Regions from separate parts of the Listeria grayi genome, predicted to be linked through region 2. Evidence: predicted binding sites of a transcription regulator. Region 2 holds the regulator's gene; the other holds the start of a gene.

Region 1 (16,770 bases), 1.2 Mb from region 2:
AATTGACAAAAATGACAGGGGCAAGCGTTCAAGTGATCAATGATGCGAATGCCGCGGCTTTGTCTGAGAAATGGCTGGGACACGGGAAGAATATAAAAAATTACTTTTGTCTGACATTAGGAACAGGAGTTGGCGGCGCTGTTGTATTGAATGACCAGCTTTTGACTGGACGAACCGGTGCAGCTGGGGAAGTCGGTATTTCACTATTGGGGCGGGGAAATACTCGCCCAGTCGGTTATGAATCCGTCAGCTTTTTTGCCGGAGCAGTCGCAGGTCTCTGCCGAATCTATAATTTTAAAAAGGGCGTCTTTAACCTAGCTGATTGGCAGACCGATATCCCGACAATCTTGAAAGAAGCAAAGTCGGGTGGGAGGATCGCTCAAGAGAGTTTCAATGAATTTTATCAAAATGTAGCAGTGACGATCTTGAATATCACTGTGATGTATGATCCCGAGCGGATTTTGATCGGTGGTGGCGTGAGTGCCAATGAAGAGATAATGGCGAACGTGAAGCAAGCAGTAGATGACTTGTTTACGCGTTATACAGATGTTTCCGCAGTCGGCGCTCCGGAGATCCTTCCTTGTAAATTTCGCAACAGTGCTGGAATATTAGGAGCCGTTTACCACTATATTCAAGAAAACAAGGAGGAATGGAATTGGGTAAATTAGGAGTTAGTTTATATCCGGAGAAGACAGCATATGAAGCAGACGTTGCTTATTTAGAACGCGCCAAAGAATATGGCTTTACACGCTTATTCATTAATCTACTGCTTTTTGGTGAACCTGATCCAACGCATATCGAGCGGATCAAGAAAACGACTATCAAAGCGCATGGATTAGGATTTGAAACTATTTTAGACGTCAATCCCCGTACTTTTGAAGTTTTGGGAATCAAACCACAAGACTTGGGATACTTTGAGGATTGGAAAATAGCGGGGATTCGTCTTGATATGGGATTTACTGGGAAAGAAGAAGCTTTGCTGACGAAAAATGAATATGGTTTTTTGATAGAGATCAATATGAGCAATGACAATCATTATTTGGATCTGATCATGGATCATCACCCTCGCAGATCTCATTTGATCGGTTCGCACAATTTTTTTCCGCAAGCATATACGGGCTTAGAGGAAGCTTACTTTCTCGCATGTAGTAAAAAATTCCAAGCCTATCAGCTTCGGACAGCGGCTTTTGTAACGTCACAACAGGCAGAGATCGGCCCGTGGCCACTGCAGGAAGGACTATGCACGTTGGAAACACATCGTCGACTGCCGTTAGCCATCCAAGTCGCGCATATGAAGAGTTTGGAGGCGGTAGACGATATTATTATTGGGAATGCCTACGCCAGTGATACAGAATTAAAGCAAGCAGCCAGCGCTTTCCATGCAGCTGTGACGCCAATTGGTATTCTTCCTGCAAATGATCTGACAGAATTAGAAGAAAAAATCATTTTTGAGGAGCTGCATACTTATCGAGGCGATTATTCCAGTTATATGATCCGCTCTTCTATGACACGCTTGAAATATTACAAGCATGAATTGCCAGTTAATAATGAGAACCAACCAATCGAAAGAGGCGATATCTTACTCTTAAATCAAGAATACGGTCAATACAAGGGAGAAGTCCAGATCGCTTTGAAATCGCGTCCAAATGATCCGCGAATCAATAAGATCGGGAAAATCGCGCCAGAATATCTACCGCTATTAGATGGATTAAAACCATTTGATCAATTTACATTTACAGATTTACGCCATAGCTAAACAGAAAAACGCTCGGCAAGGATAGCATCAAGCTATCTTTTGGCGAGCGTTTTTCGTTATTTACTCCGTAATATTTTCTTCTGTTGTTGGGTCAAAGAAGTGAGATTTTGTCATTTCAAATGCTAATGTGATTTCTTCAAATGGTTGATGATTCGAGCGGGAATCAACGCGAGCGACGAATTCTTCATTGCCGACTTTGCTATGCAGCAGGAATTCCGCACCAGTCAATTCTGCAACGATCGTTTGAGCTTGGAATGTATAGCCAGGATTTGCTTCGATCATGATCGGTTCGTCGTGGATATCTTCTGGACGAATACCGAAGATGATTTCTTTGCCATCGTAGCCTTTGCTAGTAAGGGCTTTAAGCTTGCCTTCCGGGACAACAATCGTGAAATTATCAGTAATAAAGTTTTTGCCTTCCAGACGGCCGTGGAAGAAATTCATTGCTGGACTACCGATAAAGCCGGCAACAAACATATTGATCGGGTGATCGTACACGTTTTTTGGCGCCCCGACTTGTTGGATGACGCCGTCTTTCATGATGACGATCCGCGTAGCCATTGTCATCGCTTCTGTTTGGTCATGGGTAACGTAGATCATTGTTGTATCTAATTGCTGATGTAATTTCGTGATCTCTGCACGCATTTGAACACGTAATTTGGCATCCAAGTTGGACAACGGTTCATCCATCAAGAAAACATTTGCATCACGGACAATCGCACGACCTAATGCGACACGTTGGCGCTGACCACCGGAAAGCGCGCTTGGCTTCCGTTTTAAATAATCCGTCAAGCCAAGAATGTCTGCTGCATGATCGACACGCTCTTTGATTTCTGATTTTGGCGTCTTTCTTAATTTCAATCCGAAAGCCATATTATCAAAAACTGTCATATGCGGATATAGCGCATAGTTTTGGAAAACCATCGCGATATCACGATCTTTAGGCGCAACGTTATTCATTACCTTTCCATCGATACTAAGCGTTCCTTTAGAAATCTCTTCCAATCCGGCGATCATCCGAAGTGTAGTAGATTTACCACAACCAGATGGACCAACAAAAACGATAAATTCTTTATCATCGATCTCTAAATTAAAATCTGATACAGCAGTTACTTTATTGTCATAAATTTTATAAATATGTTCTAAGGATAATTGTGCCAAACGACTCGCCTCTTTCTTCTTATGATAGTTCTCAGTATAAATGAAAGCGGTTTATTAGGAAATGTCACGTTGCACAAAAATGGGGGCTTTTTTTGGGCATATCTTCTAAAAGAGAGTTATTTTCTTTTTGGAAGAAGAAAAATGTAGCTATTATTGTAAACTATCTGATAAAAAAGAAATCATTTTACTGGTAGAAAAATACAGGATTTCGTGTTAGTATTTAATTGTAGGTACTACATATTGTGATTGGAGGCTTTTTGATGTATACAGAAAAAGAAACGCAGCAAGTAGTGGAAAAGCGTGATGGAAGACAAGTCGATTTCGACCCAGGGAAAATAAGAAAAGCTATTTTGGCGGCGATGAATGCGCAGGAAACAGATGCTGAAAATCAAATAGACGTTTTTTTAAAAAACATTGTGAATGAATTGGCAAACGATACTGTCTTGACGATCGAGAAGATTCAGGAAACCGTAGAAAATGTGCTGATGAAATCCGAATACCCAGACGTAGCAAGAGCTTACATTGAATATCGCCATGATCGCGACAGTGAACGCGACAACATTACCGATATGACAAAAAGTGTGGAAAAGCTCTTGAATAAAGATGCTTCTGTCGTAAATGAAAATGCAAATAAAGATGCCACCGTTTTTAATACGCAACGAGATTTGACAGCTGGGGCAGTGGCAAAGAGTTACGCATTGAAATTCATGCTACCGAAACATGTAGCGAATGCACATTTAAAGGGAGATATCCATTTCCATGATTTGGACTACAGCCCGTACCATGCAATGACGAACTGCTGCCTGATCGATATTGAAGGAATGCTTTCTAAAGGATTTACGATCGGGAACGCCAATGTGGAGAGTCCGAAGTCGATCCAAACGGCTACGGCTCAGATTGCTCAAATTATCGCAAACGTTGCTAGTTCGCAATACGGCGGCTGTTCTGTGGATAGAATCGATGAAGTGTTGGCGATCTATGCAGCACTTAATTATAAAAAGCATAGAGAAGAAGCGGCCGATTGGGTCGTTGCCGATAAACAAGAAGAATATGCCCACGAAAAAACGAAAAAAGATATTTATGATGCCATGCAGAGTTTGGAATATGAGATCAATACCCTTTATACAAGTAACGGGCAAACGCCTTTTGTGACGCTCGGATTTGGTCTCGGGACAAGCTTTTTCTCCCGCGAGATCCAGCAGGCTATCTTGAAAGTCCGGTTGCTCGGTGTAGGGAAAGACAAACATACGGCGATTTTCCCGAAATTAGTATTTTCATTGAAACGCGGCGTGAATTTAGAAGCGCAAGATCCCAATTATGATATTAAACAACTGGCTTTGCAGTGCTCGGCGAAAAGAATGTATCCTGATGTCCTTAGCTATGATAAATTGACCGAGATAACAGGGGACTTTAAAGTACCAATGGGTTGCCGTTCATTTTTACCGGCTTGGCAGAATGAAAACGGTGAATTTATCAATGCTGGTCGTAATAATCTTGGTGTAGTAACATTGAATTTACCGAGAATCGCGATCCAAAGTGAAGGCGATCAAGACAATTTTTGGAAAATTTTTCATGAAAAAATGCAGATCGTGAAAGATGCACTGTTATTCCGTTTGAAACGCGTCAGCCAAGCACAGCCGGAAAATGCGCCGATTCTTTACAAATACGGTGCATTCGGAAAACGGCTGCACGACGGCGAATCTGTCAAAGATCTGTTTACCAATAAACGTGCTACCGTTTCCATCGGATATATCGGCTTGTATGAGGCAGCGACAGCATTTTATGGTGGTAAATGGGAAACTAATAAAGAAGCGAAGGATTTTACACTGGATATCGTGAAGGAACTGAAAGGATATGCCGATGCTTGGCGCGATAAATATGATTATTGGTTCAGTGTTTATGCCACTCCAAGTGAAAGTCTGACTGATCGTTTCAATCGCTTGGATCGTGAAAAATATGGCAGCATTCCAGATATTACGGATAAAGAATATTATCAAAATTCGTTCCACTACGATGTACGCAAAAAAATCACGCCATTTGAAAAAATCGATTTCGAGAAAGAATATCCATTTTATTCTTCTGGCGGCTTTATCCATTACTGCGAATATCCAAAATTGGTCCATAATACGAAAGCGCTGGAAGCGGTGTGGGACTATGCTTACGACCGCGTTGCGTACTTAGGTACGAATACGCCAATCGATAAGTGCTATGAATGCGGTTTTGAGGGAGAATTCAAGCCAACCAAAGAAGGCTTTGAATGTCCTTCTTGTGGGAACAATGATCCTGAAAAGGCAGATGTCGTCAAACGGACTTGCGGTTATCTTGGCAATCCGATGAAACGGCCAATGGTACATGGACGACATGTGGAAATCAGCAAACGGGTGAAACACATGGAGATCGGTCGCAATGAATAATCCAAAGCCAAAAGAATGGGTATCCGATAATCTAAGCAGAGGCTATATCGCTGATTATAAAGGATTCAATTTTGTAGACGGTGAGGGCGTGCGCTGCAGTCTGTATGTATCAGGTTGTCCGTTTCACTGCGAAGGCTGCTATAACGCTTATGCACAGTCGTTTAAATATGGTGTGCCATATACCGATGAATTAGAAGCAAAAATCTTGAATGATTTGGCACATGAAGGCGTCCAGGGATTGACACTACTTGGCGGGGAGCCGTTTTTGAACACAGGGACCTGTCTTGCGATCGTCAAAAAAATGCGTGCTAGATTTGGCAATGAAAAAGACATTTGGTCATGGACTGGCTATACCTGGGAAGAAATGATGAAGGAATCAGCTGATAAATTAGAACTGTTATCACTGATCGATGTACTCGTAGACGGCCGTTTTGAGCAAGACAAGTTTGATCCAAACCTTGCCTTTCGCGGTTCCAGCAATCAGCGCATCATTGATGTCCAAAAATCGCTGGCAAGCGGAGAAGTGGTCTGTTATTTAAATTAAAAAAGTGTTGGGAGCATTTCGCTTCCAACACTTTTTTTGATTGAAATAGATGTCTTCAATAGAAGGATTTTTTATTAAAAATAAAGTTCTGGTCGCCGATCTGCTAAAACCGGCATGGCTTCTCTGACTTTTTTTACATCTGCCAAATTGATTTCTGCTAGAAGATTCTGCGGTGTATCGTCGGCTTCGGCAATAATCTCACCGCTAGGGTGGATCACCAGCGAATTACCACCGAATTGATTGGCAGGATCGGAACCAACACGATTGACGGCCACGACGAATGCTTGGTTTTCGATCGCACGGGCAATCAGCAGTTGCTTCCATTGCGTAATGCGCGCTGAGGGCCACTGTGCGGAAACGAAAAGGACTTCAGCACCATTTGCAGCATGTTTACGCAGCCATTCTGGAAAACGAATATCATAACAGATAAAACCAGCACATGCGAGGTCGCCGATCCGAAAAAGATTGGCGCTATTGCCAGGTCTGATATAGATGTGCTCATCCATACCTTGAAATGGATGCACTTTCCGATAAGAAGCGAGCAAGTCGCCATCTTTAGCAACAGCATACATGATATTAGAGAAATAATCCTCTTCAGAAATTGCTACGGAACCACCGATAACAGTAACTTTTTGCTGCAATGCCAAGCGAATAAGGAAGCCTTTTGTCCGGTCACCGTTAGGGTCGGCAAAGTCTGCTAACTCAGAAAGGCAATAGCCGGTATTCCACATTTCAGGAAGCACCACGATGTCGGCGCCGCTGTTTGCTGCTTCGATCACTGCCTGCTCGATGGCTTGATAATTTTTATCCGGATCACGAAAGGCGACATCTGTTTGACATAATGCGATTTTCATTATTTTCTCCCCCAGTTTGATTCCCAAATCTTAGTCTTTTTTAAGTTTACGAGCCAATAAATTCCCCAATGATTGAAGTAATTGTACCATAATTATCAAAATAACGATGGTGGTATACATCACAGTCGGCTCATAACGTTGGAAGCCATATTGATAAGCGATTGCTCCAAGACCGCCGGCACCGACTAGACCAGCCATTGCAGTAGCACCGATCAGGCCGATCGTTGCGATGGTAAGGCTGAGTGCGATCCCGGAACGGGCTTCGCGAATTATAACAGAAAAAATGATCTTCGGTGTGGAGATCCCCATTGCCTGATAAGCTTCGATCACACCGCGGTCTACTTCTAAAAGCGTAGATTCCATTAAACGTGCGATGTAAGGAGCGGTGTAAAAGACTAATGGCAAGATCACCCCTTGGATACCGATCGAAGTACCAACGATTGCTCGTGTTACTGGTAAAATCAAGAAAAGCAAGATAATGAAAGGCAGTGATCGCAAGATGTTGATGACCCAATTCAAAATCGTATAAATGAAGTAATTTTCTGTTTGTCCGCCTTTTCGTGTCAAAATAAGCAGCACGCCGAGCGGAATACCGATAATGACTGCGATAACGAGTGTGATGATCGTCATTGTCAATGTTTCGAGGATACCTTGCCAAATCACAGGTCCCCAGTTTTCAATGAAAGCATTCATGGCAATTCAACCTCCTCTACAACGACTTGCTGACTGACCAAGTAATCGATCGCATCTTGATAGGCTGTTTCATTTCCCTTTAAATGAACAAGCAGTTTTCCGATCGTGCCGTTTTTGAAATGCGTGATGCCGCCAGCTAAAATGCTAGGCAGGACATCGTAATTACGGGAAACTAAGGCAAGTGCCGGTTCGTCAGCTTCGTCACCTAAGAAATAGAGTGAAACCAATTTCCCCGTTTTCCCGTATTTCTCCAGCAAATCAGCAGGGATCTCATAACCGCCTTCTGTACCGATAAATCGCTTGGTAGTGGGGTGAACGGCTTTCGTATAAATATCCAGTACGGTTCCCTGTTCCACGATCTCTCCATTTTCCATCACAGCCACACGATCGCAAATACGTTCGATCACTTCGAGTTCATGCGTGATCAGAAAGATCGTGATGCCCAATTCCTCATTGATCTTGAGCAGCAGATTTAGGATCGACTCGGTCGTTTCCGGGTCTAATGCGCTGGTTGCTTCATCGCTCAGTAAGATCTCTGGTTCAAAGGCCAGCGCCCGAGCGATAGCGACACGTTGCTTTTGACCGCCGGAAAGCTGAGCGGGAAAATGGTGCTCTTTATCCTTTAATCCGACGATCTGAAGATATTTTTCCACACGTTCTTTGATAACGGATTTGGAAAAGCCACTCAGTTTAAGTGGCTTCGCAATATTATCGTAAACGGTAGCGGTTTTGAGTAGATTATATCCTTGGAAAATCATGCCGATTTTGCGGCGCGCGTGGCGCAGTTCAGAAGCATAAAGTGTAGAAAGATCTTCACCGTCGATTTTTACGCTGCCTTCGTCAGGTTTTTCTAAGTAATTGATACAACGTACTAAGGTACTTTTTCCAGCGCCGGAATAACCCACGACGCCGAATATTTCCCCTTTTTTCACGTTTAAAGATACATTTTTAACAGCTTCTACTTTTTTGCGATTAACAGTAAATGTTTTTGACAGATTTTCTAATTCAATCATGTTTTCAACTCCTAGAATGCAGGTACAACAGAACCTTTGAATTCTTTTTCGATAAATGCTTTTAATTCTTTAGATTGGTAATATTTCTTAAGTGTTTTCACGACTTCATCGTCTTTATTAGCTGTCCGAACGACAAAGACATTTGGATATGGATTGTTTTTGATCGGTTCGTGATAGATCGCATCGTCATTGATCGTCAAGTTGGCACCCATTGCGAAGTTCGTGTTGATTGCTGCAGCGCGTACTTCACTTAATTGCGAAGGGAGCTGTGATGCTTCCAGTTCCACGATATCGAGTTTAAGCGGATTTTCAGCGACATCATTTTTCGTTGCTTTTTGGGAAACACCTTTTTTCAGTTTGATGACACCAGCTTTTTCAAATAGTTTCAAAGCACGGTATTCATTCGCAGGATCGTTAGGAACCGCGATTTTGTCGCCTTTTTTCAGATCCTTGATATCCTTGATCTGTTTGGAATAGATACCCATTGGGAAAGCAACGGTTTTGAAAGCGATGCTGAGTTTATAGCCTTTGTCTTTCTTTTGCTGATCCAAGAAAGGGATCGTTTGGTAGTTGTTTGTATCGATATCACCATCATTCAAAGCTGTATTCGGCGTATTGTAATCGTCGAATGTTTTGATCGTGATGTCCAAGCCATCTTTTTTCGCTAATTTTTTTACTTCTTCGGCGATTTGCTGATGCGGACCGCCAGTTACCCCGATACTGATTTTTTTGGTGCTGAGTGCGTCATCTTTATTACCACCACATGCTGCTAGTGCCAACAACGCAGCACCTGCGATTACAAGTAAAATTGCCTTAAAAGATTTTTTCATTTTTTTCTTCCTCCCTGTGTAAAATACTTTTGAAGTAATAAAAAAACTTCTCTATCACAGATAGAGAAGTTGGGATTCGTAAAATTCCGACTTCTCTTATCTGTCAACATTTAGAAATGTTGCTGGAATTAGCACCTTCACTAAAAAAAGTTAGGTTGCCGGGCTTCATAGGGCCAGTCCCTCTGCCGCTCTAGATAAGAGAATTTAGTTTTTTAAAACTTGTTAATTTAAAATATACGCTATTTGTGCGGGAATTGTCAATCTCTTTTTAACTTTTCAGAAAAATCCCCTAGACAAACGGAACGGGAAAGACTAATATGGAAAGCAATGAAATAAGTCAGAAAGCAGGTGCAGAAGATGAAGATCTCACAAAAACTACAAGCATTGCCGGAACAATTTTTCTCTACATTGGTCGCGAAAGTGAATCAAAAAATTGCGGAGGGCCATGATGTCATCAATTTAGGGCAGGGAAATCCGGATCAACCGACACCGGAATATATCGTGGAAGCATTGAAAATTGCAGCAGACAAGCCGCTTAATCATAAGTATTCGCCCTTCGATGGGAAATTAGAACTAAAACAAGCGGTAGCCGAATTTTATCAGCGTGAGTATCAAGTAGAGATCGATCCGCAGACAGAAGTAGCAATCTTATTTGGTTCGAAAACAGGATTGGTAGAACTGCCGATGTGTGTATTAGATGAAGGCGACTGGATGTTGCTGCCAGATCCGGGGTATCCAGATTATCTATCAGGCGTAGTGCTTGGCGGAGTGAATTATGAAACGATGCCGTTGCGCGCGGAAAATGATTTTCTGCCAGATTATAGTAAACTTTCTCCAGAAACGCTTAAAAAGACAGAAATGATGTATTTGAACTATCCAAATAATCCTACTGGTGCGGTTGCAACGCCTGCTTTTTTTGAGGAGACCGTAGCACTTGCGAAGAAACACGCGATCACAGTAGTTCATGACTTTGCCTATGCTTCGATTGGTTTTGATGGCAAAAAACCAGTTAGCTTTTTGCAAACTGCAGGAGCAAAAGAAGTAGGCGTGGAATTGTATACATTATCTAAGACTTATAATATGGCTGGCTGGCGAGTCGCCTTTGCAGTCGGGAATAAAGAAATCGTCCGTGCGATCAATCTGATTCAGGACCATCTATATGTCAGCTTGTTTCCTGCTATCCAAGATGCTGCAGCAATAGCGCTGACTGGTGATCAAAGTGACGTGGAAGCAATGCGAAAAATGTATGAAAGCAGACGAGATCATTTTATCGCTGCTTGCCGGGAAATCGGTTGGGAAGTAGACGCGCCAGCAGGTTCATTCTTTGCTTGGTTGAAAATACCTACTGGATTTACGAGCGCAAGCTTTGCTGATTTTCTATTAGAAGAAGTGAGTGTGGCTGTTGCGCCAGGGAATGGATTTGGTAAAGAAGGAGAAGGTTATGTTCGCGTCGGTCTGCTTATGAATGAAGACCGCTTGGAAGAAGCAGCACGCCGGATCGGAGCATCTACGGCTTTCCGAAATCCCGTATTGTAAAATTTTTCCCAAAATATGTAAAAAAGGTATTGCGCAAATGTCCAAAACATGGTTTAATGAGGAAGTGCCATTTTTAAGGTGCTTAGGTTCCGTGGTGTAGGGGTTAACATGCCTGCCTGTCACGCAGGAGATCGCGGGTTCAAATCCCGTCGGAACCGTTAAGGAAGAGATCAGCTTGCTAATTTAGCACTGGTCTTTTTTTTGTAGATAAAGTATAATTCAGATAAATTCATGTTTATGTTATAATAGATGGAGTGAGCTTATACGCTCCAATGAATGGCAGCAGAGACTGTAACGAGAGATTAACGAAGCCTGTCCTGACACTACGTCAGTCAAATCCACGAATTAGGAGGATACAACTAAATGGCAGAAAAGAAGATTTTAGTCGTTGATGATGAAAAACCAATTGCAGATATTGTGAAATTTAACCTTAACAAAGAGGGTTTTGATGTTTATTGTGCTTATGATGGCGATGAAGCACTACAATTAGTAGAAGAAGTACAACCAGATCTAATTTTATTAGATATTATGTTACCAGGGCGAGACGGTGTGGAAGTTTGCCGTGAGGTGCGGAAAAAATACGATATGCCGATCATTATGGTGACTGCCAAAGACTCGGAAATCGATAAAGTGCTAGGATTGGAATTGGGAGCGGATGATTATGTAACGAAACCTTTCAGCAATCGTGAATTGATCGCTCGTGTGAAAGCTAATCTGCGTCGCCACAGTCAAGTGAGCTCGCAGGCAGCAGAAGATCAAGAAAATTCAGAGCTGGAAGTCGGTTCGCTGACGATCCACCCGGATGCATATGTCGTATCTAAACGCGGTGACACGATCGAACTGACACATCGGGAATTTGAACTGCTACATTATCTGGCAAAACATATTGGCCAAGTAATGACGCGTGAGCACTTGCTCCAAACTGTTTGGGGCTATGATTATTTTGGAGATGTGCGCACGGTGGACGTAACTGTACGACGCCTGCGGGAAAAAATAGAAGATAATCCAAGTCATCCGGCATGGCTAGTAACAAGACGTGGAGTAGGCTACTATTTACGCAATCCTGAACAGGAGTAGGATGACCGTATGCTAAAAAAGAAATTTTTCCAATCTGTACAATTCAGACTTGTCATCATTTATATTCTGCTGATCATTCTTGCGATGCAGGTCATTGGCGTTTATTTTGTACGGGAGCTGGAAAGCCGACTAGAGAACAACTTTAAAGAATCGATCCGCAGCAGCATGACGTTTCTTAATTATAATACGCGTGAAGAGATTTTAAATGATAGTGAAAATACGTCGAAAGAACAAGCACTCATCGAACAATCCCTGACAGACTTTGTGCAAGCGAATGATTCGATCAATGAAGTACGTGTTCTCGACAGCAGAGGAAAGATCCTCGGCACATCGAACAAAGATAACCAAGGTATCGTAGGTCAAAAGTCTAACGATACCTTGGTTAAACGTGCGTTGTCGCTCGGAAACGGTTCGGAAGACAAGATCTTTATTGACCAAGCTAACAAAAAACGTGTCTGGGTCAACGTTTCTCCTATTAAAAATAAAGGACAAGTGATTGGGGCTATTTACCTAGTTGCAGATATTCAAACTGTTTACCAACAAGTAGATGATATTACGAATATCTTTGTTACCGGGATCGCGATCTCCCTATTTATAACCGCGATCATGGGTATCATTCTTTCCCGTACGATCACAAAACCGATAAAAGAAATGAAACGGCAAGCGTATGCTATGGCTAGAGGGAACTATTCTCGTAAGGTGAAAATCTACGGCTATGATGAAATCGGAGAACTGGCAGAGTCTTTTAATATGCTGACGAAGCGGCTCCAAGAAGCACAAGCGATGACAGAAGGGGAAAGACGCAAGCTCTCCTCGGTTCTTTCTTATATGACAGATGGCGTTATCGCAACCGACCGACGAGGAAAAGTAATCCTTATCAATTCACCGGCTGAAAAAATGCTACGTATCCCGCATGAAGAAGCAAATGGGAAATCGATCATCGACGTGCTTGATATCGGGGAAGATTATGAGTTTGAGGACTTGATGGATATTGATGAAGCATTGACGCTAGACCGTACGATCTACAATAAACCATTTATTCTAAAAGCGAATTTCTCGATCATCCAACGGGAAACTGGATTTGTAAATGGTGTTATCGCCGTACTGCACGATATCACCGACCAAGAAAAAGTCAATCAAGAACGCCGCGATTTCGTATCCAATGTATCGCATGAACTACGTACGCCGCTTACCAGCATGAACAGCTATTTAGAAGCACTTCGCGATGGGGCATGGGAAGATAAAGAGATCGCACCGCAGTTCTTAGAAGTAACGCAAAACGAAACAGAGCGGATGATCCGGCTAGTTAATGATCTTTTGAAACTGTCCCGTATGGATGCAGGTCGTGAAAGCCTTGAAAAAAGTTTTGTTAACTTTACGGATTTCTTCAATCATATTATCGACCGCTTTGAAATGATGAAAAAAGATACGATCATGTTTATTCGGCATATTCCGAAATTGCCGATCATCATTGAGATCGACGAAGATAAGATCATGCAGGTAATGGACAATATCATTTCAAATGCAAATAAATACTCACCTGATGGCGGACGGATCTCCTTCTATTTGAAAAAATGGAGCGATAAGATCCAAATCAGCGTTTCCGATGAAGGTCTCGGCATTCCAGATGAAGATCTGGACAAAGTTTTTGACCGCTTTTTCCGAGTAGATAAAGCGCGCTCACGAGAAATGGGCGGAACAGGTCTGGGCCTTGCAATCGCAAAAGAAGTGATCGAGTCTCACGGTGGCCACATTTGGGCGGAACGAAACAACGGCAGAGGCACGACGATTCACTTTACGCTACCATACAGTGATTTACCGGAGGATGATTGGGATGACTAAAAGATATGGATTTAGAGGCTTATTGTTGACCATACTTGTAATTATCAGTATCGTTCTTAGCTATTCGATTTGGAAAGGACAGCCGAATTATGAGGCTATCAACGTGAAAAATGTCGAAAAAACAACGATCAGCAAAGAGCAGACAGCTGCCCAAACTTTCAAACCATATAAAGTGATTTGGAATAAAGACGGTAAACAGTTCAGTAGTAATGATGAGACAGCGATCAAATCGCTTTCTTCCCGGGGAACTACTTTTGGGTTCTCGGAAGTGCTCGTTTCCGAAAAGAAAAAAACAGAAACATACGAGAGCATCATCCATCAAAATGATACATTTGAATTAGTCTATCCAACTACCATACCGTTCACCATCTTTTCGCAGGTTTTCCATGTTTCTGGTAAAAATCTGCAATCAGATTCTTTCAACCGCATCATTTTTGATAAAAATGCCAGCGATACAGGTCTGCATACGGTTTATTTTGCAAATGACCAAAACCACACGATCTACCAGAGCAGTCTGCAGGAGAAGGATATGAACGAAGTAGCATCGATCGTGAATAAAGCAAAGGATACATTCATCGAAAATGATGTGGTTATCGATCAAAACAGGCGACTATATTTAAGCAGTTCGCCGTTAAACATCGATTCTCGGAAATTTATCATCAGCTCGATCAAGATCAACCTATTCATATCCGCGCTTTTCCAAGATTCGGATTCCATCAAAAATGAAGGTAATAATTACACAAATGGTTCCAGTATCATTCAAGTCAATCCTGAATACAAAACATTAGAATATGTAAATCAGGCACAAGAACGTAATCGTCCGGAACTGCTTCCCAAACAAAAACAAGCCATGATGATCCAAGACAGTTTTAACTTTGTCAATGAACACGCAGGCTGGACTGGCAATTTTACATTTGCTGGCTATGATGTCAACAGTGGGAGTACGAACTTTATGCTTGATGTACACAATATGATGGTGTTCAATCCTGATAAAATGACGACGATTTCTGTCGCACAAGGTCAGGAAAGTGTTTTCCGCTATACCCGGCCGTATTACATGTTCGAATCAGAGATCTATTCGGCGAAGCGGAAAGTAAAGTTAGAGTCATCTTATAGTGCCTATCAAAAACTGATCAAGAGCAAAGCAGTTGATCCGCAAAACATTGATGCAATGGCGCCTGGCTACGAAATGAAACGCTCCAATTGGGAAAATACCTCTTCGCTTAATCGCGTTGTCGAATTGGAACCAGTATGGATGTTCCAATACAAAGGAACTTGGTTTTCTGTAAATGACACAGAGGGGGGTAATTAATATGGATTGGCGTAAGACGGAAATCATCTTTATCATTACTTTCCTGCTTGTCGACATCTTTCTCGGAGTTGTTTGGTTCAATAAAAAACTAGCCGACAATACTGACAAACTGAGTTCTTCCAGCATTCAAGAAAACCTGAGGAACGATCATATCAAATATCCTGCCGATCTTTCGGAAAAGTCGGCGTCAGGAGCGATTTTTACCGCAGAACCATATATTTTTCAAACAAAAGAGTTGAAAGAGCTCAAAGATCAATCACTTACGATCCAAAATCAAGGAACGATCTTGCATTCGCAATTGAAAAAGCCGATCCAAGTAGATCCCAAAAAAGACAACCCCGATCTCAAACAGTTTATTGAAAATCACGTTTATAAAGGAAAATCCTATGCTTTTTGGAAGTATGATGAACAGGCACATGAGCTGGTCTATTATCAAGTCATGCACAAAAGTCCGATCTTATTTGAGAAAAATGCGTATGTCCGCTTTTATCTCAACAACGACAATGAAGTTACTTCTTATGAGCAGACATTGCTGGAAAAACAAAATGATCTGAAAGAAAAGAATGACCTGATCTCTGCTTCCGTTGCACTTGAATCGATCTATCAGCACGGGAAACTGCAGCAGAAAAGCGAGATCAAAGCAATCACTTTTGGCTACTATACGACCGTAAAACTCTCCACCGGGAATTTTTATTTCCCAGTTTGGTGTTTTGAGATCGAGAACAAAAATGTCACAGAGTTCTTATTAGTTAATGCTGAGGACAATCAGATCATCAATGTTACAGATATGGAACAAAAAGGATTAGAAGAAACAAAAGCAAGCGGTATGTTGCTCCCTAGATAGTTAGCAAGAGATGCTTTTTTCCGTAAATAGCGTTAGAATAGAAGCAGCAGAGGTTGCAAGGGGGAAAAAATAATGTTTTCAGAAACAGCCCAAACAAAAATACAGACAGATCAGATCCGCTTTAGTATTCTTGCAAGCGGAAGCTCAGGAAATGCAACTTTAGTCGAAACAGGCGACCAAAAGATATTGGTGGACTGCGGGCTAAGCGGTAAGAAAATCGAAGGATTATTTGAACAAGTGGGCAGAAAAATGTCGGACTTGGATGCGATCTTGGTTACCCATGAGCACGTGGATCATATCAAAGGCCTCGGCGTCATTGCTCGTAAATATAAACTGCCTGTTTTTGCGAATCAAAAAACATGGCAAGCAATGGATTCTATGATCGGTGAAGTAAACTCAGATCAAAAATTCCATTTTGATATGGAAACAGTAAAATCATTCGGCAGTCTGCAGGTGGAAAGCTTCGGTGTTTCCCATGATGCGATCGAACCGATGTTTTACATTTTTCACAGTGGCGACAAAAAATTTGTCATGATCACCGATACAGGATATGTAAGCGATCGGATGAAAGGCCATATCAAAGGCGCGGATGCTTATTTATTTGAAAGCAACCACGATATTGAGATGCTACGGATGGGCCGCTACCCTTGGAACGTGAAACGACGTATTCTTGGAGATGAAGGTCACGTAAGCAATGAAGATGCCGGCATTGCGATCAGTGAAGTGATCACTGATAAGACGAAACGCATTTACTTAGGACATTTAAGTAAAGATAACAATATGAAAGATCTAGCGAGAATGAGCGTGAGTCAAACGTTGGCAGCGCAGGATATCATCGTTGGCACGCAGTTGGAATTGTTTGATACCGATCCGGCTGTTCCAACGGACATATTT
Region 2 (16,770 bases):
CTGACAGCAGTTTAGAGGTGGTCCGATTTCTAATTTTCGATTCGGAGGTTCGCAGCTACCCCTCCTTCTCTGTAATCACCAATTAGAATGGTTGTCCTCATCGTTACTTGTTAGTATATGATAAGCATTATATGCTACAATCGGCTAATTTTCAAGTCTTTTTTTAATAGCGTCTGTTTTTGCCTTCCAAACCGACTTCTTTGGATAAATAACGGATACGTTCCATGATTCGCCTTGCTTTCAATCGTTCTTCATTTCCGTTCCCGGTAAACATCAAATGGCTTTCCAGCTCGTTCATGGTGTAATTGGACGAAAAGAATGTCGGTAGTTCTTCCTGCATACGGAACTGCAGGATCGCACCGAGAACTTCATCTCTGGTCCATGCTGTCATGGCTTCGGCACCGATGTCATCCAGCATCAAAATATCGGTTTCTTTCGCAAACTGGATCTTTTCGCCAACGGTATTATCTGAGATCGACTGTTTGATCTCACGCATGAATTCAGGCAGATAGACAAGCGTTGATGAGATGCCTTTTACGGCAAGCTCTTTCGCCATCGCTCCTAGCAAGTAGGATTTTCCTGTCCCGAAATTACCATGGATATAGAGACCTTTTAGACGCTCACCGTTTGCACTTGGGTAGCTGTTCAAAAATTGATAAGCTTCAACCAAGGCGACTTGGCGCGATTCTTCGTCCGTGAAAAAATCTTCGAGATCTGCTTCCAGCACTTGTTTCGGCATGTAGAGAGAGCGCATCCGTCTTTCGATCGCACGTCTTTTATCTGCTTCGACTTTTTCCTTCGTAGGATAATAACTGACAGTGATATATTCGCCATTCAAGGATAATCTTGGCGCATAGCCCGGCATCATGGTTTCTTGTTTCTCTTCGTATTTTTGATTTTCGGTCATAAATTCATATAGCTTTGATAAATTTTGATTGACCATTTGTTCGGAGAGCACGTCTTTATTTTCTTCAAGAAACGTTTTTACCCGCGGATAAGCCAAAACTTCTTGTTTCAGTTTTTGATAACGATCATCGAAATCACGTCCGTCGAAGAGATTGCCTAGCGTCTGATTGATTTTATCCATTTCTTTCACCTACCTCTTTTTTAGTTTTTCTTTGATTTCGCGAACCTGTTCTTCCAAGGTTTGCTTTTCTTTATTCGTCATTTTGCTGTCAGTCGGTTCTGCAGTTTCTTTATCAAACCATTCCGGCAGGACTTCTTTCTTTCCATTGCCGCGGCGTGAGTAGTTCGTTGGCTTGTCTTTGGTTTCTTCCTGTAGGCGCTTGTATTTCTCGTGTTCAGCCCAAGCAAGTTCCATCGCATCTTTTGCGGTTTGGACTTTTTTACGTTTCCAGTGTGCCGCGATCGTCATCATGTAGTTACGGGCGATCTTGCCATCAAGGCGCAAAAGAACGTACTCGATCAAGACATTCATGACTGGTGTCGGTAACTGCTGTTGTTCCATTACTTCTTCCACGATTTTCAAATCGGTCTCAGCGGGTCTTGCTCCATCCGCAATGTCTACCAGTAGCTGAAACGGCGTGATGTTCTCCAAATAGATCTGCAAAGCTTCTTCATCGCTGGCCGGTTCTGACTGCTCTGATATTTTTTCTTGTGGGGCGCTTTGTTTCATGCTAAGGGCCGGTAGTCTGCCGGTCTCGATATGATAGCCGTTGCGAACGATTTTTCGTAAGTATTCTAAATCGATATCGCCGCTCGGTTCTAGCGCGCGATATAAGTAAGTCACTAATTCTTCTGCTGAAGCGCCATAGATCGTATGCATTTTCACCAGTGCTTGTTCGACAGCAGGCGTGATTTGTTCTCGTGTGATCAATTGCGGAGAAAGCATTTGATAAAAGGCTTCAAAATCGAATGTTTTTTTATCTAATTGGATCACTGTCGGTTTGCTTTTCTGAAAAACTTCGGAAGCAACATGGTTAACATCGGGTGGAATCGCAGTACCTTTGAAAGTTTCAAAAACATCTTGGAAGGATCGTGTCACTTCTTTATAATCGTTTGCTGGTAATGGTTCATCTGAGAAAAATGTGCGTAATCGTTTAAACTGCTTTTCGCCTACTTGGCTGAATAAATAAATATTCAATAAGCCATCCCCGAAAAATTGGGCTGGCGAAAGTGGCGGCAAGATTTCGTACACGTATTCACGGGTGTCGTCCGCATCTTTCATAAAGACTTTGAGTAGCCCTAGTCCTTCTAGTTTCAAGCGTGCTTCAAATAATTCTTCGAGTCCTACATGAAGCATGCTTAGGAGCTGCATGTGAGAGCGGCTTTCTGCTGTCCAAAGACGGTTCTCTTCTACTTCTGCGGCTAACGTTTGGTATAGCGCTAGGCTGCTTGTTCCCATCAAGGGTTGGTAAAGCATCGTGAGTGTTTTGGCATCGATCGTATTAAATGTACCATTTAGTTTTACTTGATAGCTGTCTATCGCTTGTAATTCCATCCAAAATCCGGCCAAAGCGCTCACCTTTCTTTATTTTTTTCCATCAGTTCTTTTAATTCTTCGACGAATACATTGATGTCTTTAAATTGCCGATACACAGAAGCAAAGCGCACATATGCTACTTCATCGAGATTCGCCAATTTATCCATGACTTTTTCACCGATCAATTCAGAAGAGATCTCGCTGTCACCAATGTTACGCAGCTCGCGTTCTACTTCGTTTACGATCTCTTCTAACTGTTCTGCACTGACGGGACGTTTTTCACAAGCACGAATGAGTCCTCGTCTGACTTTTTCGCGCGCGAATTCTTCGCGTGCACCATCTTTTTTCACTACGATCAGTGGACTTTCTTCCACTTTTTCAAATGTCGTAAATCGAAACCCGCATTGTTCGCATTCTCTTCGTCTGCGAATGGAATTTCCAGCATCTGCTGGTCTTGAATCTACGACACGTGTTCCATTATATTTACAATTGGGACATCTCATGCTATCACTTCCCTTAAAGCATTTTTGTGTTTATTATACCATGATGCGGGCGGACTGACTATTTGTTCTTAACGCAATTCTGCCAAGATCCGATCCAGCTGTGCTTCTGTTTCTTCCAGCGTACCATTATTATCAATGACATAATCGGCAAGTTTCGCTTTTTCAGAAATCGAGATTTGACTTGCGATCCTGAGCTTGGCATCTTTTTCGGAAAGATGATTGCGCGACATCAAACGTTGTAGCTGAACTTCTGGATCCACTTTGACGACGATGACCTTATCGACCAAATGGGTCAGCTTGCTTTCATATAGTAACGGAATATCGAAAATGATCAATGGTGCTCCTTCCGCTATCCACTCCTGTTGTTTTTCCAACATATACTTTCGCACTAGTGGATGCGTGATTTGGTTCAACTTTTCACGCTGCGTCTCATCTTGGAAAATCAGTTCTCCTAGCTTTGCCCGGTCTAAATCGCCATTTCCATTCAAAAAGGAAGCTCCAAAAGTTGCTTCGATCATCGCTAGCCCTTCACTACCTTTTTTTACAACTTCTCTCGCAGCGACATCTGCGTCTACGACAGGAATCTGTTTATCAGCAAGCATTTTGCTGACGGCAGATTTTCCTGTAGCGATACTGCCCGTTAATCCAATCGTTTTACTCATTCTTCCACCTACTTCTGACAACCCCGGCAAAAGTGAGTGCCGCGTCCATTTAATTTTATTTTTTCCACTGTACCGCCGCAACGCAGACATTTTTCCCCCGTCCGACCGTAAACTTTGAGAAAGTCTTGGTAATTCCCTTTCTTTCCTTGTGAATTTTCATAAGTTCGAATGGAGGAACCGCCTGCTTCGACTGCAATACCAATGATTTTTTTGGTGGCTTCATATAATGCAGCGACTTCAGCATCGCTTAATTCATTTCCTGCCCGCATCGGTAGCACCTCTGCTTCAAAGCAGATCTCATCGGCGTAGATATTGCCAACTCCTGCGACTAATTTTTGATCTAATAAAGCCGTTTTGACTGCGCGGGTCGTTTTTTTTAGTTTACTTACAAAAGCAGCTAGCTCAAAATGAGCGGAAAGTGGTTCAGGTCCGAGCTTTTGGAGAGAATTTGTCGTTTCTTCCTGATGCTTGGCGGCAACTTGCATGGTTCCGAATTTACGGACGTCCAAGAACCGTAATTCAGTTTGATCGGTAAAATGAAAAATGATATGCGTATGCTTCGTAGTTGGTTCGGTTTCGGGATAAACGCGAAACTTCCCTTCCATCCGCAAATGTGAAAGAATCGTGCAGTCCGTCAGGTCGAAAAGCAGAAACTTTCCGCGACGTCTTACCGCTTCGATTTCTTGGCCAACCAACATATGGACAAACTCATCTGCCGGAAGTCCGTGAATCATTTTCGGAACATGAACAATCACTTGATCGATCGTTTTTCCGATAACTTGGCGTTCGAGTGTTGTTCTGACATTTTCTACTTCTGGTAGTTCTGGCATTGCTGTTACCCCTTTTTCTACTTATTTTGCATCGTACCAAGAGTCGCCATGGGCACTGTCTACTTTCAGCGGTACCGAAAGTGCTACGGCATTTTCCATAACATCTGGAACGATCTCGGCTAATTTTGCGATTTCTGCTTCCGGTGCTTCAAAAATCAATTCATCGTGTACTTGGAGCAGTAATTTTGCTTCCATTTGTTCGGACTCTAAGCGTTCATCCATGAGTAGCATCGCTTGTTTGATGATATCAGCTGCACTTCCTTGGATTGGCGTGTTCATCGCTGTTCGCTCAGCAAAGCTGCGGACATTAAAATTACGACTGGTGATTTCTGGAATATAGCGACGTCTATGCAAGATCGTCTCCACGTACCCTTTTTCTTTGGCAGAACGGACGATCTCTTCCATATAGACTTTTACATCTGGATAGCTAGCGAAATAACGATCAATAAAATCTTTTGCCGCTTTTCGGGTGATTCCAAGGTTCTGCGATAGACCATAATCGCTGATACCATAAACGATGCCGAAATTGACTGCCTTCGCTTGCCTTCTCATCAAGCTGTCCACTTCCTCTTCCGAAACATGGAAAACATCCATAGCTGTTTTCGTATGGATATCATAATCGTTTCTAAAGGCATAGACTAAGTTTTCATCTTGGGAAATGTGGGCTAGCACCCGTAATTCTACTTGCGAATAATCGGCAGAAAACATTTTCCAGCCTGGATGGCTTGGAACGAAGACTTGTCTGATCTTCCGGCCTTCTTCTAAGCGGATCGGGATGTTTTGCAGGTTCGGATCAACAGAACTCAGACGTCCTGTTTGTGTCAGTGTTTGGTTGAAACGAGTGTGGACTTTGCTTGTCTTTTTATCAGTCACTTTTAGCAGTCCTTCCACATAGGTGGATTGGATCTTACCTAATTGTCTATATAACAGGATCTCATCAATGATCGGGTGCTTACCAGAGAGGCTTTCTAAAACATCTGCAGCCGTCGAGTAACCAGTCTTTGTTTTTTTGACTGGCGGCAGGCCAAGCGTCTCAAATAAAATCACACCTAGTTGTTTTGGTGAATTGATATTGAAAGTCGTTCCAGCAAGTTCATGAATGCTAGATTCGATTGTTTGCAGACGCGCTGCCATTTCTGATTTCATCTCTTCTAAGCGCTCCGTATCAACACGAACGCCTTCCATTTCCATTTTCGCAAGGACAAATGTCAGAGGTAATTCCAAGTTATCCACAAGTTCCAACTGCTCATTTTTTTCCAGCGATTCATTGACTGTTTGTTCAAGCTTGGCAATAGCTACTGCTTTGCGGGCCAAATGATCTGCAACTTTCGTTTCGTCTGGAACATTGTATTTTGCTCCTTTACCGAAAACAAGTTCATCTGCCTCTACTTGCGTATAATCATAACGACTGGCTACACTAGCGAAATCGTCGATCGTCTGAGAAGGATCGAGCACATATGAAGCGAGCATAAAGTCGAACAAGATCCCTTCGCATGGCAGTCCTAAACGATTTAATGTGACCATTGTTTTTTTGGCATCGTATACGGCTTTTGTCTGATTGGGGTCGCTGATCCAATCTGCAAACGCAGTGCTGTTTTGGATCGTTGCCGCGCTGTAATAAAAATTTCCTTTATCGGAAGAAATTGCCACGCCGATAATGTCAGCGGTGTGATAATTTTCTCCTTGTAATTCGATATAAAAAGAGGTGTGTTTCCCGAAATCCTCAGGTGAAACATCGGTTTTGATCGTTACGTCGATCCCTTGTAGCTCTATTTTCTCTTCTTCCGGATCCTCTGCACTGATATTTTTCAGCAAGGATGTAAAGTTCATTTCTTTAAGCAACGGAATAACTTTTTCGGTATCATAGCCGGAATAAGCTGTATCCGCGATTTTTACTTCGACAGGTGCTTCGGTATTGATTGTTGCTAATTCTTTACTTAGTAGCGCTAGTTCTTTATTTTCCATCACTTTTTCCTGCAATTTTTTGCCGGAAATCTCAGAAGCATGTTCCAATACACTTTCGACCGTCCCACCGTATTGATGTAACAACTTGAGCGCTGTTTTTTCGCCAACTCCTGGAATTCCGGGAATGTTATCGGAGGAATCTCCCATTAGGCCCTTCATATCAATAATCTGTGCTGGTGTTAATTGATATTTTTCTTGAAGAGATTCGGGCGTATTTTTTTCCATATCGGTGATACCCTTCTTAGTGATATAGACCGTGATGTGCGCTGAAGCAAGTTGTGTCAAGTCACGATCTCCTGTGATCACGATGACTTCAAACGCTTCCTTTTCTGCCTCGCGAGCAAGCGTACCGATAATATCATCTGCTTCATAGTCGGGCAATTCATAACGGGCAATACTGTAAGCATCTAGCAGTTCGCGAATAAAGGGGAATTGTTCGGAAAGTTCGCTTGGTGTTTTTTGGCGGCCGCCTTTATATGCTTTAAAAGTTTTATGTCTAAACGTCGTTTTCCCTGCATCAAATGCAACTAGTGCATGTGTCGGCTTTTCCTTTTCGATCACGTTCATCAGCATCATTGCAAAGCCGTAAACAGCATTTGTATAGACACCTTTATCATTATTTAAGAGTGGCAATGCATAGAATGCGCGATTCGCGATACTGTTACCATCAATCAAAATCAATTTATTCATCAGGGATATCCTCCTTGTTTCTTGCTTCAATATCTTTATTTTAACATAGGTATAGGGGAAAAACACTTGCGGTCGCATTGCTTGTCACAAAAAATAACTTCTCAGCAAATTCGCTAAGAAGTTATTTCTCATTAACTGAATGTTTTTATCTAAAATCAAAATTACAGACTAGTTATAGATCGCTTAAAATCTCTATATTATAGATTTTTAATCAATTCATCCGCAAATTCCGAACATTTAACTTCAGAAGCATTTTCCATCAAGCGGGCAAAATCGTAAGTCACGACTTTAGAAGCAATCGTTTTCTCCATAGATCTCGTGATCAATTCTGCTGCTTCGCTCCAACCGATATGCTCTAGCAACAATGTTCCAGAGAGGATGACAGAGGATGGATTCACTTTATCAAGATCTGCATATTTAGGTGCTGTTCCATGCGTTGCTTCAAAAATAGCATGACCGGTATCGTAATTGATATTAGCTCCCGGAGCGATCCCGATTCCGCCGACTTGGGCAGCAAGCGCGTCAGAAATATAATCGCCGTTTAGATTCATCGTAGCCACAACATCAAATTCAGCTGGTCTTGTGAGAATCTGCTGCAAGAAGATGTCAGCGATCGAATCTTTGATCAATATCTTACCAGCATTTAAAGCAAGTGTTTGCGCTTTATCAGCTGCTTCGATCCCTTTTTCTTCTTTGATACGGTCATATTCATTCCACGTGAAGACCTGGTCACCATATTCCCGTTCTGCTAATTCGTAGCCCCAGTTTTTGAAGGCTCCTTCTGTGAACTTCATGATGTTTCCTTTATGGACCAAAGTAACCGATTTACGGCCTTCTTTGATCGCATAGTCGATCGCAGAACGCACTAACCGTTCCGTTCCTTCTTGTGAGATCGGCTTGATACCGATCCCGGATGTCTCTGGAAAACGGATCTTGTTCACGCCAAACTCTTTTTTCAAGAAAGCGATCAGCTTTTCAGCTTCTTCTGTTCCTTTTGCAAATTCGATCCCCGCATAGATGTCTTCCGTGTTTTCCCGAAAAATCACCATGTCCGTATCTTCTGGACGTTTGACTGGAGAAGGAACTCCTTCGAAATAACGAACTGGGCGCAGACATACATAAAGATCGAGTTCTTGACGAAGCGCTACATTCAACGAACGGATCCCGCCTCCGATCGGTGTTGTTAGAGGGCCTTTGATTGCGATCAGATACTCACGAATGGTATCTAATGTTGCCTTTGGAAGCCATTCCCCAGTCGTGTCAAAAGCTTTTTGCCCAGCTAATACTTCCTTCCAGACAATTTCTTTCTCACCCTTATATGCCGTTTTGACTGCTGCATCTAATACTCGCTTCGCCGCACGCCAAATGTCTCTTCCTGTCCCATCCCCTTCAATAAACGGAATGATCGGATTGTTCGGGGTATGTAATGTCCCTTGTTCTACTTGAATTTTTTCACCAATAGTCATATCTTGCTTTTCCTCCTTTATTACAAGCGTTTTTCAACTGGTTGATATTCCCTGTTTTCCGGTCCTACGTAAATCGCACGTGGACGGATCAGACGGTTATCGCGATATTGTTCATAAATATGTGCTAGCCAACCGGATACACGGCTTACAGAAAAGACAAGTGTAAACAGATCATGATCGATTCCGAGCGCGTGATAGAGCGAAGCCGAATAAAAGTCGACGTTCGGATGCAAATGTTTTAATTCCCATACGACTTGTTCTACTTCTTTCGAGATCAAATACCATTTTTCTTCACCAGATTCAGCTGTTACTTTTTGAGACATTTCTTGTAGATATTTTGCTCTTGGATCACCATTTCGGTACACGCGATGACCAAATCCCATGATTTTTTGTTTATTGTCGATTTTATTCCCGATATAGGATCTGACATTCTCTAATTCGGCGATGTCTTCGAGCATATCGAAAACACGTTCATTTGCTCCGCCATGAAGCGGTCCTTTCAATGCGCCGATCGCAGCAGTGACTCCGGAATAGACATCCGAAAGGGTTCCTACACAAACGCGGGCAGTGAAGGTGGAAGCGTTGAACTCATGATCAGCATGCAAAACAAGTGCCTTATTCATGGCAGTTACAGAAAGTTCATCTGCCTCTTCTCCCGTCAGCATATACAAAAAGTTTGCAGCCATCGAAAGTCCTTTTTTGGGCGCGATTGGATCTAATCCGCGGCGGATCCTTGAAAAAGCAGCTACGATCGTAGGCATTTTCGCTTGTAATCGCAGTCCCTTACGGTATACCGCTTCCCCGTCTTCCAGTTCCGACTCCGTATCAAATACCCCAAGCATCGATACCGTTGTGCGCAAAACACTCATCGGATGCAAATTTTGGTGGTTCTGCATTCGTAGGCTAGTAATAATCGTTTCGGAAACTTCGATATTTGCTTCAATTTCTTCTTGGAATTTTTTCAGTTCTTTCGCATTCGGCAAGCGCAGGTGCCAAAGAAGATAGATCACTTCTTCAAATGACGCATCATTCTCCATCAAATTGTCGATACTATAGCCAACATAAGTCAGCGTATCATCTACAATGGAACTGATCGATGTTTCAGCAACGTAGACATTTTCTAATCCTTTAGAAAGTGGCATGATTTATTCCTCCTTTTAAAGATGCAAAGCCCTCTTTAGAAGACTTTGCACTATTCGTGTATTTCACAAACCTCATCTACCGATAAAACCAACCACTTGCATGGCTATGTACGCTATTCCCGCAGCAATAACTGGTCCAGCAGCGATTCCGCGGAAAAGTACAACAGCTAGTATCGTCCCGAAAACAAGCGAGACAGTGATTTGCGGATCAACGGACATATAGCCGACACCCTTTTTAGAAAGAATCGACACAAGGATCCCCGCTGTTAAGCCAATCCAACCAGCTGCGGACTTAAAAGATTCAATCAGATCTTTCAAGCCGATTTGATTCGTGGCAATTGGAATCAAGATCGCAATCGTGATGATCGTTACTCCCCAATTAATACCTTTTGCTTGGATCGTTTCTAAGATCTTGCCATCAACATGGAAAATTTTTAATAACAAAACGACCACGACAGCAATAATCAATGAATTGTTCTTCGCTATTAAACCAAGGAGTAAAAAAAGTAATAAAAATAACATGCTTTCTGAAAACATTCCATTACACCTTTCAAACTTGCAAACTCGCAAGATAGAAGTAATTATAACATAAAATCACTAAATGTCATAAAGTAAACCTTATGTTATTTTCTATATAACATAAGAAAAAACAATTGAAACTAACTCAAATTGCAGTTCTTATTTCAGTTATTATACCTCAATTTCGGTAATTTAGACATGGAAATAAAAAAACCGGCAAAGCACAAGGCTTTACCGGTCGATGATCATTATTTTAGTGAGTTGATGTTTTACCATTGTAGACACTGCCTTGACGTGAGTCAACCGTGATTACTTCCCCATCATTGATTAGAGAAGTGGCATCTTTTGCACCAACAACAACAGGAATACCTAAGTTGATTCCTACAACAGCTGCATGGCTTGTCAGTCCACCTTCTTCTACGATGATCGCTACGCTTTTTTCGATTGCTGGAAGAATTTCTTTATCCGTTGTTTTTACAACAAGGATGCCGCCTTCTTCTGCCTTCGCTAAAGCTTCTTTATTGGATTTGGCAACGATTGCTTTTCCGCTTACGGATTTGTCGCCGATCCCTTGGCCTTTGACTACTTTTTCACCAATCAATTGGATCTTCATCAAGTTAGTTGTACCACTTTCTGTAACTGGTACACCAGCCGTAATGATGATCAAGTCGCCTTGTTTCGCGATTCCGGAATCAACAGATTCTTTCACAGCTAATTCAAACATTTCATCCGTGTTGGAAACTGGCTCTGCTAAACGAGGGTAAACACCCCATGACAACGCCAAGCTGCGATATACATGTTCGTTGAATGTTACGGCAACGATATGCGATTTCGGACGGTATTTAGAGATCATGCGCGCTGTGTGACCGCTTTGTGTCGCAGCAACGATCGTATGAACATCTAGGTTACGCGCCGTATGACCAACTGCTTGGCCGATTGCTTCCGTCATATCTGTATTTTCATGCATTTTAAGCGCTACTTTGTCTTGTGTCGAAATCACTTCTTCTGTACGGATCGCGATTTGCGCCATCATTTTAACTGCTTCTACTGGATAATCCCCAGCTGCTGTTTCACCAGAAAGCATGATCGCATCTGTTCCGTCGAAAATAGCATTGGCAACGTCACTTGCTTCCGCACGAGTTGGACGCGGGTTGCGCTGCATCGAATCTAGCATTTGTGTAGCAGTAATAACAGGTTTACCTAATTTATTACATTTTTTGATCAATTGTTTTTGAACGATTGGAACTTCTTCCGCTGGGATCTCAACTCCAAGGTCGCCACGAGCAACCATCAAGCCTTGCGATACTTGCAAGATTTCGTCGATGTTGTCGACACCTTCTTGGTTTTCGATTTTAGGGATGATTTGAACGTGAGTCGCATCATTTTCTTCTAAAATTTTCGTGATTTCCAGTACATCTGATGCACGTCGTACAAAAGAAGCAGCGATAAAGTCGATTCCTTGACCTAAACCAAAACGAATGTCGTTAGCATCTTTTTCAGTGATACCTGGCAAGTTGATCGAAACATTTGGCACGTTAACGCCTTTTTTGTTTTTCAATACGCCTGGATTCAATACTTTCGTTACTAATTCGCGGTTTTTAGCATCTTTTTCAGTTACTTCCAGCGCGATCAATCCATCATCAAGTAAGATAGAAGATCCAACTTCTACATCATCGAATAATTGTGGGTAAGTAACGGAGAATTTTTCTTTTGTTCCTTCTACTTCTTCCATTGCTACGCGTACGATATCTCCAGTAGCGAATTCTAACTTGCCGCCTGCCATATCATTCGTGCGGATTTCAGGGCCTTTTGTATCTAATAAAATAGCTACTTGTTTCCCTGTTTGTTCAGATGCTTTGCGAATATTTTCGATTCGAGCACCGTGTTCTTCATAGTCACCATGGGAAAAGTTAAGGCGAGCAACGTTCATTCCCGACTCAATCAATTTTACCAATGTATCTATCGATTCACTGGCTGGCCCAATAGTACAAACGATCTTAGTTTTTTTCATGTTAATACTCCTCCTAGAACTACCTATTCCTCTTCATTATATACATAAACAAACTAATTTACCAGCTACAACCTAGTAAGGTCTGCTTATTTGTGAAAAACATCGCAATACTACGATTCCATACGCGCAGCAGAAAAGCCGCCATTATGGGCAGCCTTCTCTGTCTTAGATGGATAAAATCGATGCTAGATTGAACAAATCTTTATCCAATGTGTGTTTTTCTTTTAAAATTTCTGTAATGTTATTTTCTGTAATGTGGTTATTACGGATACCGACAGCTAGACCGCCGCGGTTTTCTAATAGTAATTCTACTGCACGAGCGCCTAAACGGCTTGCAAGTACACGGTCGAATGCAGTCGGGCTTCCCCCACGTTGCATATGACCTAAAACAGATACACGTGCATGATAATCGCCATATTCAGCCAAGCGTTCCGCAAATTCGTTTCCGCTCATAACGCCTTCTGCAACAACGATAATGCTGTGTTTTTTACCACGAGCACGTCCTTGGTTCAAACGTCCGACAACATCATCCATGCTGAATTCTTCTTCAGGAATAAGGATCGCTTCTGCACCGCCAGCTAATCCAGACCAAAGTGCGATATCGCCAGCGTCGCGTCCCATTACTTCAATAATAAAAGTACGTTCATGACTTGTCGCTGTATCACGGATTTTATCCAGTGCGTCGAGCGCTGTATTAAGTGCTGTATCAAAACCGATCGTAAAGTCTGTTCCACAAATATCATTATCAATCGTTCCCGGTACGCCGATTGTTGGGAATCCTCTATTCGTAAGCGCCTCTGCGCCATGATAAGAACCGTCGCCACCAATTACGACTAATCCTTCGATGCCGTGTTTTTTCAGTTGTTCGATTCCTTTAAGCTGACCTTCTTCTGTCGCAAATTCTGGATAGCGTGCGGAATATAAGAAAGTTCCTCCACGATGCAAAAGATCTCCTACTGAACCAAGTTCCAGTTTATGGATATCTCCGTTGACAAGACCTAAAAAGCCGTAATTTATTCCGTAAACTTCCAGCCCTTCGTTGATCCCTTTACGTACTACTGCACGTGCAGCAGCATTCATTCCTGGAGCGTCGCCTCCGCTTGTTAAAATTGCAATTCGTTTCATTTTTTCTACCACCTTAGAAAATGATATTATTTGTCATTCTTCGTATTTCATTTTACATGAAAACAATGTAAATGGAAAGCAGGATTCCGGCGTTTTTTCAAATGTTTTCTACTTTCATTCTTATTCTGGATGATTGGAATAGACAATGAAAACGTTTTTCATTAGGGCGTTCGGGAATTGGTCTACCTTCTCGTGACTTTGAAAAATATTTCACTAATTACAAAAAAACGAGGGAAGAACTGCGACTCTAGGCGTTTCTTTCCTCATTGTTATTTATTCGACTTCATAGACGCCGATTTTTTTGAATTTATTATAACGCTGTTCCACCAATTGCTCCTTTGAAAGAGCTGTCAATGTATGAAGCGCTTTACTCAGTGTTTTTTCGATTGCTTTCGCTTGTTCCTCTAAATCGCGATGCGCGCCGCCTTTCACTTCTGGGATAATACCATCCGTGATCTGCAGTTCATATAGATCATCGGCCGTGATCTTCATAGATTCTGCCGCTTTTTGGGCTTTGCTCGCATCTTTCCAAAGGATCGCTGCAGCGCCTTCTGGAGAAATAACGGAAAAGACCGCATTCTCTAGCATAAAGATCTGGTTGCCGACACCTAGTGCCAGCGCCCCGCCACTTCCGCCTTCCCCAATAACGATGGAAATGATCGGCACTTTCATGTCGCTCATTTCATATAGGTTCCGTGCGATTGCTTCACTTTGGCCACGTTCTTCGGCAGCTCGACCTGGATAAGCACCCTTTGTATCGATAAAACAAATGATCGGGCGACCAAATTTATCCGCTTGCTTCATCAAGCGAAGTGCTTTGCGGAAGCCTTCGGGATGTGGCATCCCGAAATTGCGGACAAGATTATCTTTAGTATCTTTCCCGCGTTGGTGACCAATAACGGTTACCGGTGTGCCTTTAAAGGTCGCGATACCGCCAACGATAGCCGCATCATCACCATAGGCCCGGTCGCCATGCAGCTCCATGAAATTATCAAACAGATAAGGGATATAGTCTAGCGTAGTCGGGCGTTCAGGATGTCTCGCTACTTGGAATTTGTCCCAAGCTGTCATGTTGCCATAGATATCTGTTTCTAGCTTAGCCAGACGTTTTTCCAGCTTTTCGATCTCGCGGGTCAAATCCACTTCCGCATTTTCATTATACTCTTTTAAATCGGTGATCTTCTCTTTGAGTTCGAGTATCGGTTTTTCAAATTCTAATTCACTCGCCATCCTGTTCACCTACTTCCTCATCCTTTGGAGCATGGACTTGCAAAATGAATGCCAGCTTCTCGTTCATATCGAGTCTGGAAATAACATCATCCAACTGTCCATGTTTCAATAAAAATTCAGCAGTTTGAAAGTCTTCTGGTAACTCTTCGCGAACAGTCTGTTCGATTACTCGGCGTCCTGCAAAGCCGATCAATGCTTTTGGCTCAGCAAAGTTAAAATCACCAAGGGAAGCAAAACTAGCAGAAACTCCACCAGTTGTCGGGTGCGTCATAACCGTGATCGCAAGTCCGCCATGATTGCTGAAGCGTTTGAAGGCAGCAGAAGTTTTCGCCATTTGCATCAGCGAGATCATTCCTTCTTGCATTCTGGCACCACCTGAAGCGGTGAAAATAATGAATGCTTCTTTGGTCCGATCTGCTTCTTCCACAGCACGAAGAATCTTTTCACCTACGACAGATCCCATGCTTGCCATCCGGAATCTGGAATCCATGACAGCAACAACAAATGGAACACCATCCAGTTTGGCATGTCCAGTCACGATCGCTTCGTTCAATCCGGTTTTCTTCTTATCTTTCTCGATGCGATCCATATAATCGTCAAACCCAAGCGGGTTAGCGGTCGTAAGATCTGCATCCAACGCTTGAAAAGAACCTTCATCAACGAGCATCTCGATACGAGCCATTGCCCCTATTGGATGATGATATCCACAATGGCTGCATACCATTTTGTTTTTTTGCAGTTCTTTGGTGTACATGATTTTCTTACAGTCGGGACATTTTGTCATGATGCCTTCTGGTACTTCTGTCTTGGCCCCACTAGCTGACACACTTGCATACTTCCTTTTTTTCGGCTTTGTAAACAAATCTCCTAACAAGGAAAAAAACCTCCCCATTACGCTTTCTATAATTTTAAATCTAATAAGTGCATGATACTTTTTCAAACAAAAACTGATCTCAGCGAGACAACAGTGCCTTCCTTCTGCATGAAAAGGTCTTGCTTGGTGCTCGCGCCAATACTAGCCCTTCTCCTCAGAAATGAACAACCGCCATCCCGCCGAAAGATAAAGAAAAAGATTCTTAACAAATAAATTCCATTTTACACTATACCATACTTTTTGGAAAGATAGGAAATTTAAACCTTATTTCCAAACGACATTTTCGGTGCCTAACGTCTGTTTTAATTGGTGCAGCAAGTTTTCCGAGCCGTTTACGGAGAATTTATTTTGCAGTTGTAGCGTCTGCTTTTCCCCGGCATGATAAACGATAACGGCATGGTCACCGGCATTTTGGAGTAAGATCTTTTTGACCATATTCAGTTCTTCAGCTGTGGCGATTTTCAAGAAAAGCCGTTTGGCAGGCTCGAGTGTTTTCATATCTTGGATACTGTTCACAACAGCTTGCATCTCCCCGTTACGATCCTCTACTTTTACTTTCAGCAGCAAGATCGCACCTTTTTGGATGATTGCTTGCGCCTTTGCATATACTTCTGGAAAAACCACAGCCCGAAATTCCTTGGAGGCATCACTGATGGTTAAAAAGCACATCTGCGACCCTTTTTTCGTGCGAACCGTCTTGATTTGATGTACATACACTGCAATGGCGTAAGAATTTCCATTCGTCACATCAGCAAGTTCTGTAACCGCAAGTGTCTGCGCTACTTGTTGATAGGAAGTAACAGGATGTGCGGAAACGTATTGACCGGTAAATTCTTTTTCTTTATCTAGTTTTGTATCCATCGGCATCGGATCCGCTTCCCGATATTTCGGCTTCATCGACTTTAAGAAAGAATCTTCTGTAGCAAAGAGATTCATTCCTGCTTCCGATTCACCGAAAAGATCTGTATATTGGAGTCCTGCCTCAATAGAAGCCATAAGGACCGCTCTATCTTTACCGAATTCGTCAAATGCTCCTGCATAGATCAGCGCTTCTAAAACTTGGTGGGTCAGCATATTATTTGGCATACGCTCACAGAAATCGAAGAAATCAGCAAACGGGCCCCCTTGTTTTCTGACATTCAAGAGCTCTAAAATAAATTTATTTGGCACTTTTCGAATGATACGCAAGCTATAGCGGATCTTGTTCTCCTGTTCTACTTGGAAATAATAGCCACTTTTATTGACGCTTGGCGCAAGCATCTCGATTCCATAGTTTTTCGCTTCCGTTACGTACTGGGCGATTTTCTCAT

Evidence for each region. Region 2 encodes NrdR, which represses ribonucleotide reductase genes. Its sites were predicted from a motif close to AACACNATATATNGTGTT; they were not measured.
Region 1: a site for NrdR is predicted at 3,147-3,164, ahead of nrdD (anaerobic ribonucleoside-triphosphate reductase). Genes of this name have one in related genera too.

Annotation. Positions count from the first base shown of each region.
Region 1 is NZ_LR134483.1:326,898-343,667, forward strand. Features, by position in the region: gene EL241_RS01600 (ROK family protein) at 1-668, shown strand, start outside; gene EL241_RS01605 (DUF871 domain-containing protein) at 656-1,756, shown strand; gene EL241_RS01610 (ABC transporter ATP-binding protein) at 1,817-2,917, opposite strand; gene nrdD (anaerobic ribonucleoside-triphosphate reductase) at 3,178-5,331, shown strand; gene nrdG (anaerobic ribonucleoside-triphosphate reductase activating protein) at 5,324-5,875, shown strand; gene EL241_RS01625 (carbon-nitrogen family hydrolase) at 5,950-6,732, opposite strand; gene EL241_RS01630 (methionine ABC transporter permease) at 6,760-7,422, opposite strand; gene EL241_RS01635 (methionine ABC transporter ATP-binding protein) at 7,419-8,435, opposite strand; gene EL241_RS01640 (MetQ/NlpA family ABC transporter substrate-binding protein) at 8,447-9,265, opposite strand; SAM riboswitch class I at 9,359-9,466, opposite strand; gene EL241_RS01645 (pyridoxal phosphate-dependent aminotransferase) at 9,623-10,801, shown strand; tRNA gene EL241_RS01650 (tRNA-Asp) at 10,887-10,959, shown strand; gene yycF (response regulator YycF) at 11,165-11,878, shown strand; gene walK (cell wall metabolism sensor histidine kinase WalK) at 11,888-13,720, shown strand; gene EL241_RS01665 (YycH family regulatory protein) at 13,713-15,032, shown strand; gene EL241_RS01670 (two-component system regulatory protein YycI) at 15,034-15,876, shown strand; gene EL241_RS01675 (MBL fold metallo-hydrolase) at 15,949-16,770, shown strand, end outside.
Region 2 is NZ_LR134483.1:1,549,820-1,566,589, forward strand. Features, by position in the region: T-box leader at 1-113, opposite strand, end outside; gene dnaI (primosomal protein DnaI) at 164-1,087, opposite strand; gene EL241_RS07540 (replication initiation and membrane attachment family protein) at 1,097-2,476, opposite strand; gene nrdR (transcriptional regulator NrdR) at 2,482-2,946, opposite strand; gene coaE (dephospho-CoA kinase) at 3,015-3,608, opposite strand; gene mutM (DNA-formamidopyrimidine glycosylase) at 3,617-4,438, opposite strand; gene polA (DNA polymerase I) at 4,460-7,093, opposite strand; gene icd (NADP-dependent isocitrate dehydrogenase) at 7,291-8,553, opposite strand; gene citZ (citrate synthase) at 8,580-9,701, opposite strand; gene EL241_RS07575 (DUF441 domain-containing protein) at 9,774-10,238, opposite strand; gene pyk (pyruvate kinase) at 10,474-12,231, opposite strand; gene pfkA (6-phosphofructokinase) at 12,397-13,356, opposite strand; gene accA (acetyl-CoA carboxylase carboxyl transferase subunit alpha) at 13,630-14,586, opposite strand; gene accD (acetyl-CoA carboxylase, carboxyltransferase subunit beta) at 14,576-15,460, opposite strand; gene dnaE (DNA polymerase III subunit alpha) at 15,725-16,770, opposite strand, start outside.